2 regions of the Vibrio sp. TAP-3B genome follow, and region 1 is predicted to be linked to the other one. Evidence: riboswitches for the same ligand, from Rfam matches in the RefSeq annotation. Region 1 holds a riboswitch; the other holds the start of a gene.

Region 1 (6,016 bases):
TGGTGTTGATCCACAATGAATTGGACATTCGCGAATTCTAGTTTTTCACGTGTAAGTCATTAGGTAATGAAAGAGGGTCCAATGAACCCTCTTTTGTAGTATCTGTGTTTCTGAACGCGGCTTATTTGCCACCAATACTCAATCGAGCAAAACGCACCTCTGGTGCGAAGAACGTGTGACTATCATTAATAAGTTGACTATCCCCTACCGCTTCCACTTCTTGCAACATTTTGTAGAAGTTACCCGCAACAGTGATTCCACGCACAGGTTGAACACGCTGGCCATCTCGGCACAAAAAGCCACTTGCACCAAATGAGAAGTCACCACTGACTGCGTCTGCACCAGAGTGAACACCTTGCAGCTCAACCAGCTCTAGGTATTCACCTGCTTTGACTTCTGACGCACTACTGTGACCTGTCGCAATCACTTTATGATTTGCTGATACGTCTAGGCTCGATTTCGCACCGCGAGATGCACTTGCCGTTGATGCTGCACCTAAGTAACTTGCTGTTTGACTGTTATGTAAAAGCGTATTTAACCGACCATTGGCAATCAGCACGTTGTCTTGAGTTGCAAAACCTTCACTATCAAAACCCACAATTGCCATGCCATTGGGCATGTAGGCCGCATCGGTAAAAGAAATCAGTTCACTCGCAACATTTTGACCAAGCTTGTCACCTAGTGGAGTGACGCCTTTCACTGCACTCACACCAGAAAAAGCACTGCCGAAAGCACCGAATAGGCTGCTTAGCGCATTAATGTGGAAAATTGCTGGGTAATTACCTGTTGCCACTGGTGCGCCATCAAGCAGATCACGCGCTAGATTGTAACCGGCTTCGATACAGTAAGCTGAATTCAACTCATCGAAACAACGTCCTACTGACATTTTACCTGCCATCGATTGTTTGCCATTTTTCTCCAACAAAGTGTAAGCGTAACAGTGAAACGAACGTTCGAAGTGCTGGCATAACGTGCCTTGTGTGTTAGCAATGATCAGCTGAGTTTCACCGTCACTGTAACCATTGTATGGCGAGCTTGAAGCGTGAGGTAAAGCCACTACCCCTTGCTCAAGTGCCAACGACAGTTCGATTTTCTCATCCACTGACGCTGTATCTTCTTGCGCAATCTCAGCCACATCGGTAGTGATTTTACTGTTAACGCAACTGATGGCTTGATGTTCATCTTGCTTCGAAAAACGCGCACTTTGCAAAGCGTTCATCAGCATCAAATCTAAGCTTGGTTGCTCTAATGATTCAGAGTAACTGGTCGCCACGCGGGCATCTTTCACGACTCGAACACCCAGCACTTGGCTTGAGCTAACTTTGTACTCGTCTAACTGACCTTGGTTTGCTTTCAGAGAAAAGCTGCTGTTGCGATTAACAATCACATCCGCTTCTGCCCCTTGGCGTTGGGCTTCTGACAGGACGTAATCAACCGTCTTAAGAAGTTGTTGTTCTTGGCTCATTAGCGACCACCTCCCACCAGAATATTATCTACTTTCAGCGTTGGCTGACCGACTGCCGTTGGTACCGCGCCACTGACTGAACCACACATACCAGCGGCAAGCGCCATGTCTTTACCCACCATGCTGATTTCTTTCAACACTTTTGGCCCAGTACTAATAAGGGTGGCGGTTTTCAGAGGTTTGGTGATTTTGCCATTTTCAACCAAGTAGGCTTCACGGACGGCAAAATTGAACTCCCCCGTCCCCGGCTGAACCGAACCGCCGCCCATCTTCTTCGCGTAGATACCACGTTCGATGCCTGCAAGCATGTCATCTAATGAATGCTCGCCTTCTTCAATAAAGGTGTTACGCATCCGCGAAGTAGGCGCGAATTTATAGTTTTGGCGACGGCCAGAACCCGTTGGCGCATAACCCGTTTTCATCCCACCCATTTTGTCGACCATAAAGCTGGTTAGCTGACCATCTTTGATCAACTGAGTGCGCTGTGTTGGCAGACCTTCATCATCAATATGGATTGAGCCCCACTCGTTGGTCATGGTGCCATCATCCACTGCGCTGACAGCGGTATGCGCAATCATGTCTCCCATTTTGTCATGGAAAACAGAGGCTTTCTTCGCAACCGAAGTGGTTTCTAGCAAGTGACCACACGCTTCGTGGAAAATAACGCCGCCAAAGCCGTGACCAATCACCACGGGCATTTCACCGGATGGGCACGCATCTGCACTGAGTTTAACAAGTGCTTGTTGAGCGATGGTTTGACCCAGCTCTCTCGCATCGAGTTGCTCGCTGAACTCCCAACCGGCGAGTGCGCCAGGTCCTTCCATACCGGAAGATTGCTCATTACCTTTTTGCGCCACAGTATTCCCAGCGACACGAATGTAGTGACGAGTATCATCAACATGTAACCCTTCTGAATTGAAGATGGTTACCTGCTGCTCTCTTTGTAACACGCTACCAATGAACTGACTGATGTACTCACTTTCGGCACGCGTGGCGTGATCAACTTGCAAAAGAAAAGCAATTTTGGAATCGAGGTTTGCATCTTTACTCAGTGGCAAACGAGAACCGTGCAGAACAGGGTAGCGGGTCAAATTCAAAGAACCCGCTGATGCGATTTGATCACGCTTGTCTTTGGCTGCAAGCAATGAGGTTACACGTTTTAACTCCGCTTCGTCCGTGCTGTTGGTGTAACCGTAAAGTACTTTATGGCCGAAGAAGAGACGAATCCCGATACCAAAATCGATACCCGAATTCACCTTATCCACCTCTCCAGAGGCAATCTGGACGGTGTTGGTTTGATGATGTTCAACGAATAGTTCAGCGAAATCAGCCCCTAAAAAGAGAGCATGATCGATCACTGACTTCGCTGTTACCGAATTAAGCATGAAGTCTCCTTGCTCATAAATCGTTTTAACCTTCCTAAGTAACCCTTTAATACTAAGCTACGTTAGCAACGCGTTTAATTTCAACATTCTTTAATCTTGTTCTATGTTAACCCTGTTAGATAAGAGCACTATTGATTAGTAAATATTCCCGTTTCAGCACACTTCGCAGAGAGTTTCTAAGATGCTTGGCTTAGCGAGAAGGCCTTAGGTTGTAGATACAGCAACGATATACAAGGTTACTCTACCACTCACTTCGCATAAATGAACTCTCAATAACTGTGGCCATTAAAAAACGTACCCCTGAAGTAATTGTACTGTTATCATCATAGCGAGATAGTCGGGGAGCCAATACAGAGTCTGCATTGGCTGAGATCGAAATTCGAGACCCGTAGAACCTGATTCAGTTAGCACTGGCGTAGGGAACTATTAATACTTTGCCACTAGCCGAACCATAACGGCTAACCTTTGCGAATCGATCTCCGATCTTTCCCAGCCTAGGCCAAAGTCAGTTCCTGTACGTCTTGTAATAGGAGCGACCATGGCGCAATCAATACAGCGACACTCACACACAACTACTTCATCATCCCCCCCAGTCGTACTGACGATCGCAGGATCTGACAGCGGCGGCGGCGCAGGTATTCAAGCAGACATCAAAGCCATGTCTGCTACGGGCAGTTTCGCGTGCTCCGTTATTACCGCCATTACATCACAAAACACGCAGGGCGTGTCCGCCATTTTCCCGATCCCACTTGACCACGTTGAAAGCCAACTCGACGCCGTATTCACCGATCTCAATATCGTTGCGGTAAAAATCGGCATGCTAGCCGACGCCAACATCATTAACGTGGTTGCGAATAAGATTAAACAATATCAGCCAATGCGACTGGTTATTGATCCGGTCATGGTCGCCACCAGCGGTGACTTACTGCTGGAACAAGCGGCAATCAGTACATTAAAAGAAACGCTGATTCCTCTGGCAGACATCATCACTCCAAACTTACCTGAAGGTGCTGCGCTGACGGGCAAGCCCATTCCTCACTCTGAAGCAGAAATGAACGACATGATCGCTGACTTACGGGCTCTGGGCGCAAAAGCTGTGCTACTAAAAGGAGGGCATTTAGAAAAAGATGAAAACAGCAACGACCTTTTGATAATGCAAGATTCGTCAGAATTACTCAGCGCAAAGCGTTTCCCAACCCAAAACACTCACGGTACGGGCTGTACGCTCTCTTCCGCGATCGCTTCATATCTTGCTCAAGGTAACAACCTACACAAGGCCGTACATTTAAGTAAGCAATATATCTCTCAAGCCATTGCCCACGCCGATGAACTGGACGTCGGTAAAGGTCACGGCCCGGTCCATCATTTCTTTGCTGGTCACACCTATGGGCACTAAAGCAATTGGCATTGTACTTACCAATGCTTACCTGCGATACAACGATAGCCAAACGCCGACTCTAGCAAAGGTAAACATGACCATCCCTACAGGGCAATGGACCGTATTACTTGGCCGAAGTGGTTGTGGCAAAACCACTCTCTTACGCTACCTCGCGGGCTTGTTAAATGACAAAGTCGAATGGCAAGGTGGACTGACTAGCGTGGATAATGCTTGGTTAACGGATAGCTTTGCCTTGCATAACCGAATCGCGTACATGGCACAGCAAGATTTACTTTTGCCATGGCTGAATGTGTTAGACAACGTCTGTCTGAGTTCGCGCTTTTCTCATTCAAAAGTTCATTCCGAAACGAAGAAGCCAGATCAAGAGAAACAACGGGCTTTTACGTTATTGGAACAAGTAGGACTGGCCGACTACACACACACAAAACCCGCTCAGCTATCGGGAGGAATGCGCCAGCGCGTCGCCCTTGCTCGCACCTTGATGCAAGACAAGCCGCTAGTGTTAATGGACGAGCCTTTTTCAGCATTGGATGCTGTGACTCGCCATAAACTGCAAGCCTTATCTGCCGAACTGCTTAAAGGTAAAACCGTGGTGTTGATTACGCACGATCCACAAGAAGCGGTGCGATTGGCACACCAACTCTATGTATTGCAAGGCACGCCTGCTCAAGCGCAGCACCTTGATGTGCCTGATTCACAACCACCTCGCCTACTTGATGGAAAATGCGCAACATTACAGCAAGCGATTTTGGATCAGTTGGAGAAAGACTATGAGTGACATGACTCAGTACAACTCCGTTTCAGCGCGTATTCGTAAAAAGGAACGTGTCACCCACCCTGCGTTGCGCCTAGTGATCAGCACGGTGGTGATTTTCAGTCTATGGCAATTGGTTGTCGTTATCTTCGAATTGCCAAACTTCATCTTGCCATCACCGGTTGATGTGCTGGATAGGCTGGTCACTCGCTACGATATCCTACTCAAACACACTTGGGTAACGGCGCAAGAAATCTTGCTCGGTCTCGCTCTCGGTTTATCAATGGGCTTGCTGTTCGCCCTGCAAATGTTGATGTTTGAACCATTTAAACGTTGGCTACTGCCGATTCTCATCGCTAGCCAAGCCATTCCAGTATTTGCTATCGCGCCCGTGTTGATGCTTTGGCTCGGCTATGGCATCGCCTCTAAAGTGGTGATGGCGGCCATCATCATCTTTTTCCCTGTGACGACTTGTTGTTACGACGGACTGCGCAACACACCTACCGGCTATCTCGACCTCGCCAAAACCATGGGCGCTTCAAAGTGGCAATTACTGCGCCATATTCAGCTACCAGCCGCCCTGCCAACACTCGCCTCAGGCATTCGCGTTGCCGTGGTTATTGCACCAATTGGTGCCGTGGTAGGTGAATGGGTTGGCTCAAGTGAAGGCTTGGGCTATCTGATGCTGCAAGCCAACGCACGCATGGTTATCGATGAGATGTTTGCGGCGCTGTTTATTCTCGCCGCGCTGTCTATCGCACTTTATTTCATTACCGACAAATTATTGAAAAAAGCCATCCCCTGGGAAAATAAATAGAGAAATGAAAAAGGAAGAACTCGTGAATAAAAACAAACTCATGAACGCGGCTGCTCTGCTCGCTTCGATTATCTCAACTAACGTATTCGCAGCAGAAAAAGACATGACACTGATGCTGGATTGGTTCGTCAACCCAAACCATGGCCCTATCATTATCGCCAAAGAGCGTGGTTACTTTGAAGAACAAGGCTTGAAA
Region 2 (6,016 bases), on a different replicon from region 1:
ACCTTGCCAACCAATAGCTGCAGCAGAAATGAGTGGCGTGCTTTGCTCAAAACACACTTGATTGATCAGCTGTCTCGTAGGCAGGTTATCGCAGCAATCCAATACTACATCCGCCAACATGACTTCGAGTTGTAGCGGTAATTTATCCAGTCGCTTAGCAATGGTACGCACTTGAACCATGGAATTGAGCGCAGCGAGTTGTTGTGCGGCTGCATCGACTTTGGCCATGCCAAAATCGTGCTCACGATAGATTACCTGCCGCTGTAGGTTACTGTTATCAACGTCATCGTCATCCACCAAAACCAACTTACCAACCCCAGCGCCGGCTAAATACAGACTCGCCGCGCTGCCAAGTCCACCACAACCGACTATCAGTACATGCGACTGGCCTAGCTGAACTTGACCCTTTTCACCCACCTCAGGTACAGCAATCTGACGCTGGTAACGCACAAATTCTTTATCTGTGGGCACTATCGTCTCCCGTCTTGAAGCTTTGATTCAACGAAGTTTCATCAACTGTGCGCTGTTCTTCTGTCATTAAATAAGCAAAGAAGTGAATCACTGATTGTGGAGACTTAGCCAAAGTAATCGCTCGCACGACGGCTAAACTCGACACTCCACATTGCCAAACTTGCGGCGCGTTGGATTGGTCAACACCACCAATAGCCACCGTCGGATAACCAAGCACTTCACTGCCGCTTTCATTACGGTAAGGAATACTATTAATCAACTTTTGGTACAGAGCTAAACGAATAAGCCCTTGTGGCTTTGAAGGCATTTGCTTTGTCGTCGTTGGAAAAATATGCCCGAGGGCAATATAGCTTGGATGGATTTGGACAATACGGAGCAACTCGTAATAACCATGGGTTGATAAGCCCAAGCGAATGCCAGCTTGGCTCAACTCGCTCAGGTTAGACTCTTCAATATCTTCCTGACCAAGATGGACACCAAACGCACCATACTTAATGGCTAGCTCCCAGTAATCGTTAATAAATACCTGCGCGTTGTACTGTTGCCCAAGTTCAATAGCACGCGCCACCTGTTGTTCTAAATCAGGTTGGTCTGGATTTTTGATACGCAGCTGAATGGTATTAATGCCTAATGGCAATAAACGTTCGACCCAAACAACATCATCAACAACCGGATAAAGTCCCAAACGGTTCCTGTTCAACGTTGGAAAACGTAGTTCGTGACCTTTTGTCGCCCAGCCGACTTGCATACCTAAACGCTCATCTTCAAAGACTGGGATTGGAAAATCGGAAAACTCACACGCCCAAGACTGTGAAACCATAGCTTCACCATCAATGGATGTTTCACGTGAAACATTGGTCATGGCACGAGCAAACGTCAGCGCATCCTCGATAGGAAAACCCAAGACTAACAATGTTAAGACCCAAGCCAAATGTAACTCAGGTTTAAAATAATGAGAGGAATCAAACGAACTAGAGAGCGCTCTCACCTCACCGTTGATCGGATGATGCCAGATATCGAGTTGTGCTTGTCGGCTCACCTGCCGATCATCAATACCGATGTAGACGTCTGGAGAGGCTTGTTTAAGGTATTCCTTAACGGACAGCGAGGAGCGATAATAAATTACATGTTCGCTATCATCATTCAAATGATCAGTACAGAGGTCGGTGCTTACGCTCTTAATTTGTTGGTCACAAATAAGCTGAATAGACTGAGTTGGGCTCACACCCAACTCAATCATTTCAATGCTAAAACCCTGCTCTTTCGCCAACAACAAGCACTGCTGAACTAACCCCGTTAATTCAATTAATGATGACGGAATAAGGATTTTCATCATTACTCGTCAACCTCTGCATGTGCGGCTGGATGATATAATTCAGAGCCAGTAGCTCGAAATTCTTCCGACTTTCTGCGCATTCCTTCCAGTGGATCATCTAACATTTTGATAGAAACCGCCTGATCCGCTGCCACTTGCTCGGTGTCTTTCGCGTACTCTCTTACCTCTTGCGAAATCTTCATCGAGCAGAACTTTGGTCCGCACATTGAACAAAAGTGGGCAACTTTGCCCGACTCTTGAGGCAAGGTTTCATCATGGAAAGCGCGAGCGGTTTCTGGGTCGAGTGACAAGTTGAATTGGTCTTCCCAACGGAACTCGAAGCGAGCTTTAGAAAGCGCGTTATCACGAACTTGTGCGCCAGGGTGTCCTTTCGCCAAATCAGCAGCGTGAGCAGCAAGCTTATAGGTGATCATGCCCGTTTTTACGTCTTCTTTATTTGGTAAGCCAAGGTGCTCTTTTGGGGTGACGTAACAAAGCATTGCACAGCCGTACCAACCAATCATGGCAGCGCCAATGCCTGAAGTAATATGGTCATAACCAGGAGCGACGTCTGTCGTCAGTGGACCAAGCGTGTAGAACGGCGCTTCATGGCAGTGCTCTAATTGTTCTTCCATGTTTTCTTTAATCATGTGCATTGGCACGTGCCCTGGCCCTTCAATAATGACCTGAACGTCGTATTTCCACGCTATCTTAGTCAACTCGCCAAGAGTACGAAGCTCAGCAAATTGCGCTTCGTCATTAGCATCGGCAACCGAACCAGGACGCAGACCATCACCGAGAGAAAGTGCCACATCATACTTGGCGCAGATTTCACAGATCTCTCGAAAATGGGTGTACAAGAAGCTTTCTTGGTGATGCGCTAAACACCATTTCGCGATAATAGAGCCGCCACGAGAGACGATGCCAGTAACACGTTTTGCTGTCATTGGTACATAGCGCAGTAGTAAGCCAGCATGGATAGTGAAGTAATCAACACCCTGCTCTGCTTGCTCAATCAAAGTGTCGCGCATCACTTCCCAGTTAAGGTTTTCTGCAACACCATTCACTTTCTCCAGTGCTTGGTACATAGGTACAGTGCCGATCGGAACCGGACTATTACGTAGAATCCATTCTCGAGTTTCATGAATATTGCGACCTGTTGAGAGATCCATGACAGTATCGCCACCCCAGCGTGTCGCCCACACTAACTTCTCAACCTCTTCTTCAATCGAAGAGGTCACCGATGAGTTACCGATATTGGCGTTTACTTTGACCAAGAAGTTGCGGCCAATGATCATTGGCTCTGACTCAGGATGGTTTATATTTGATGGGATAATTGCACGACCTTCAGCAACTTCTTGGCTAACAAACTCTGCAGTGATGTCTTTAGGTAGATTCGCTCCAAAGCTTTGACCCGGATGCTGTTGATTTAGCACTTCATCGCGGTATTGAGCACGCCCCATATTTTCGCGAAGGGCGATATATTCCATTTCAAGGGTAATAATGCCTTTACGAGCGTAATACAATTGGGTCACGCAATGACCATCTTTAGCACGTCGAATACGTGGTAGATTACCGTAACGCAGATCGTCTAGCGTTTCGTCTTCTAAGCGTTCCTTTGTGTACACCGAACTTACTTCATCAAGTAATTCAGTGTCACCGCGCTCTTCAATCCAGCTTTCTCTTAGCTTTGGTAAGCCACTATAAAGGTCAATATCGTAGTTCGGATCAGTATAAACACCTGACGTATCGTAGACTCGGACGGCTTCATTAGGCTCGAAAATAGGCGCTTCTTTTGTGCCACCAATCAAACTATCTGCTAGCGCTATTTCACGCATAGGTACACGAATATCTGGACGTGAACCTTCTACATATACTTTTGTGGAATTTGGGTACGGTTGTACCGAGAGTGTTTCAATGAACTGTTTTGCTTCTAGTCTCGCTTGTTTGCGACTCGACATAGCATTTTTCCTTGCTTTGTTATACTAGATAAAAAGTAATTGGATAAAAATGCTTGGCGGATAGATGCGACAAGAGGAGTCAAATTAAGGCTAAATAAAGCTTAAGTAATTTGCCTATAACAACATTCGACTATTTGATAGGTCAACCAGAAAGAACTCCGGTATAAATATCTTCTCTTGTTCCCTTCGCAGATTCTAATCTGATCAGGTTCAACGGATCCCGAATTAACGGTCTCAGCCTTATGGCACTCCGACAAGTGATATCAGTATATAAAAACGGCTTAGTGAAACCAAGCCGACCTGTTTAATTTTTAACTACTTTGCTAGCTGCGCATCAATAATTGGAAACCGATCCACGCGGCAGAGATGCTAAGCACCACATTTAATAAAATATTTAACCCCATCTTAAAAAATGCACCTTGCTGCATAAGTAAAACATTATCCATAGAAAAGGTAGAAAACGTCGTTAGTGCCCCTAAAAAACCCAAACCAATCACTTGTCGCCAAGGTTCTGTTGCCAACAGTTCATTATCGAAAGCAGCAATCAACAAGCCCATGATAAATGAACCGACCACATTAACGGTTAGCGTACCGTATGGAAAGCCACGCCCCAATAAAATGACACATAGTTCAGATATCAAGTAACGAGAACACGCACCGAAAGCACCACCCAGTGCAATAAAACCAAGAATGGAAAGTTGTCCCATAATTCCCCCAAAGCTTTGATGACGATATTGTAACCAAAACTAAAGCGATATTGATGGTAAAATCTTAGAATTTAGCAATGTATTGCATTTAAAACTCCTCAGCATTTAAAAAATTACAGGAGTCACTTTGCTTCAAGTTCAATACATGATGGTGATAGGTAACCGATGAGCTTTAACTAACAGGGATTCAACAACATTCAATTCAAAGAGAGTAAATAAAACCACTTTGTAAATTTTACAGCACTCTGGGGAAAAACCGATGTCTTACAGAATTGTTGCATCCTATCATTGATACCACCCCGTTCATTCAAGCAGATCATCATTAAAGCTCTTCGACTATCCTTACTTATAAACGAATGTTTGAGATTAACCGCATACTGTCAGGGCTAAAAAGAGACTAGACCATGTAGGTGAATTGTTATGGGCTTAGCCGTATCGACGTGAGCAAAAAGAAAAGTCAGCATAAAATGAGCTTGCTGGCTTTCACCTACTACCAAGACGTCCATTCTTACAATTTAACTCACTAAATTTTTTAACGGAAGCAGAACTCTGTGGTTCAAGCTTTCTTGAAGAAGAATTAGGCCCACCCTTTGCGCTGAACGAGAAATTTGATAAAGCAGTAATTCTCTATTCACAAGATGTATTGGCGAGGCCATAGTTGTGCCTTGGGTCGACAAAGCATCATGAGTGAGCAATCTAAAGCAAATATAAAAGATAACAGCAAGGGCCATCATACTGTTATGATAATGGATGATACTGGTTTGGAGTTGGCGGCGACAGCACATCGAGCGAACCAAAGCTCATTGGTTTATATTGAATATTATTGGAAGGTTGTGCGGCATGAAATCGCTTTCTAGAATGTACTCACTGCTCGTATTGCCAAACTGGTTCGAGAAATTGAGAGACCTAAACAGTTAATTCTTAAATACATCTACTATTTTCATGTATTAGCAATTTTTAAAGTAAAGAAACGAAAAAACCGCTGTAAGAACAGCGGTTTTTCATTAAAAGTGGCGGAGAGATAGGGATTTGAACCCTAGATACGCTATTAACGTATGCCGGTTTTCAAGACCGGTGCTTTCAACCACTCAGCCATCTCTCCACAAATTGTTACTAAAACTTAGTCTTATTTATCATGCTAAATTTTAGTTTTGCTTTCAGAGGCACCTTAATATTAAGGTAAATCCAAAAGCGATAAATAAAGCCTGGCGATGTCCTACTCTCACATGGGGAAACCCCACACTACCATCGGCGCTATTTCGTTTCACTTCTGAGTTCGGCATGGAAGTCAGGTGGGGCCAAAACGCTATGGTCGCCAAGCAAATTCTTTTTTAACTACCGCCAACGCGATAATTAATAATCTGGAAAGCTGTTTCAGTTCTTAACACAATCAAGTTTTCTTGTATTGAGCCCATCAAAACCCCTTGGGTGTTGTATGGTTAAGCCTCACGGGCAATTAGTACAGGTTAGCTCAATGCCTCGCAGCACTTACACACCCTGCCTATCAACGTCGTAGTCTACGACAACCCTTTAGGATACTTAAAGTATCAGGGAGAACTCAT

The links. A riboswitch is a leader RNA that binds a small molecule or an ion and turns the genes downstream of it on or off. The one in region 1 is predicted to bind thiamine pyrophosphate.
Region 2: another riboswitch for thiamine pyrophosphate. It lies ahead of thiC (phosphomethylpyrimidine synthase ThiC); the one in region 1 lies ahead of thiD (bifunctional hydroxymethylpyrimidine kinase/phosphomethylpyrimidine kinase).

What each region holds. Positions count from the first base shown of each region.
Region 1 covers NZ_CM173496.1:722,664-728,679, reverse strand. The annotation lists gene trmY (tRNA (pseudouridine(54)-N(1))-methyltransferase TrmY) at 1-41, shown strand, start outside; gene AC3D28_RS17740 (TldD/PmbA family protein) at 122-1,465, opposite strand; gene AC3D28_RS17735 (TldD/PmbA family protein) at 1,465-2,850, opposite strand; TPP riboswitch at 3,179-3,289, shown strand; gene thiD (bifunctional hydroxymethylpyrimidine kinase/phosphomethylpyrimidine kinase) at 3,389-4,246, shown strand; gene AC3D28_RS17725 (ABC transporter ATP-binding protein) at 4,236-5,027, shown strand; gene AC3D28_RS17720 (ABC transporter permease) at 5,020-5,820, shown strand; gene AC3D28_RS17715 (ABC transporter substrate-binding protein) at 5,843-6,016, shown strand, end outside.
Region 2 covers NZ_CM173495.1:2,362,074-2,368,089, forward strand. The annotation lists gene AC3D28_RS11150 (HesA/MoeB/ThiF family protein) at 1-471, opposite strand, end outside; gene AC3D28_RS11155 (thiamine phosphate synthase) at 458-1,807, opposite strand; gene thiC (phosphomethylpyrimidine synthase ThiC) at 1,807-3,747, opposite strand; TPP riboswitch at 3,912-4,010, opposite strand; gene crcB (fluoride efflux transporter CrcB) at 4,071-4,454, opposite strand; tRNA gene AC3D28_RS11170 (tRNA-Ser) at 5,466-5,556, opposite strand; rRNA gene rrf (5S ribosomal RNA) at 5,658-5,774, opposite strand; rRNA gene AC3D28_RS11180 (23S ribosomal RNA) at 5,890-6,016, opposite strand, start outside.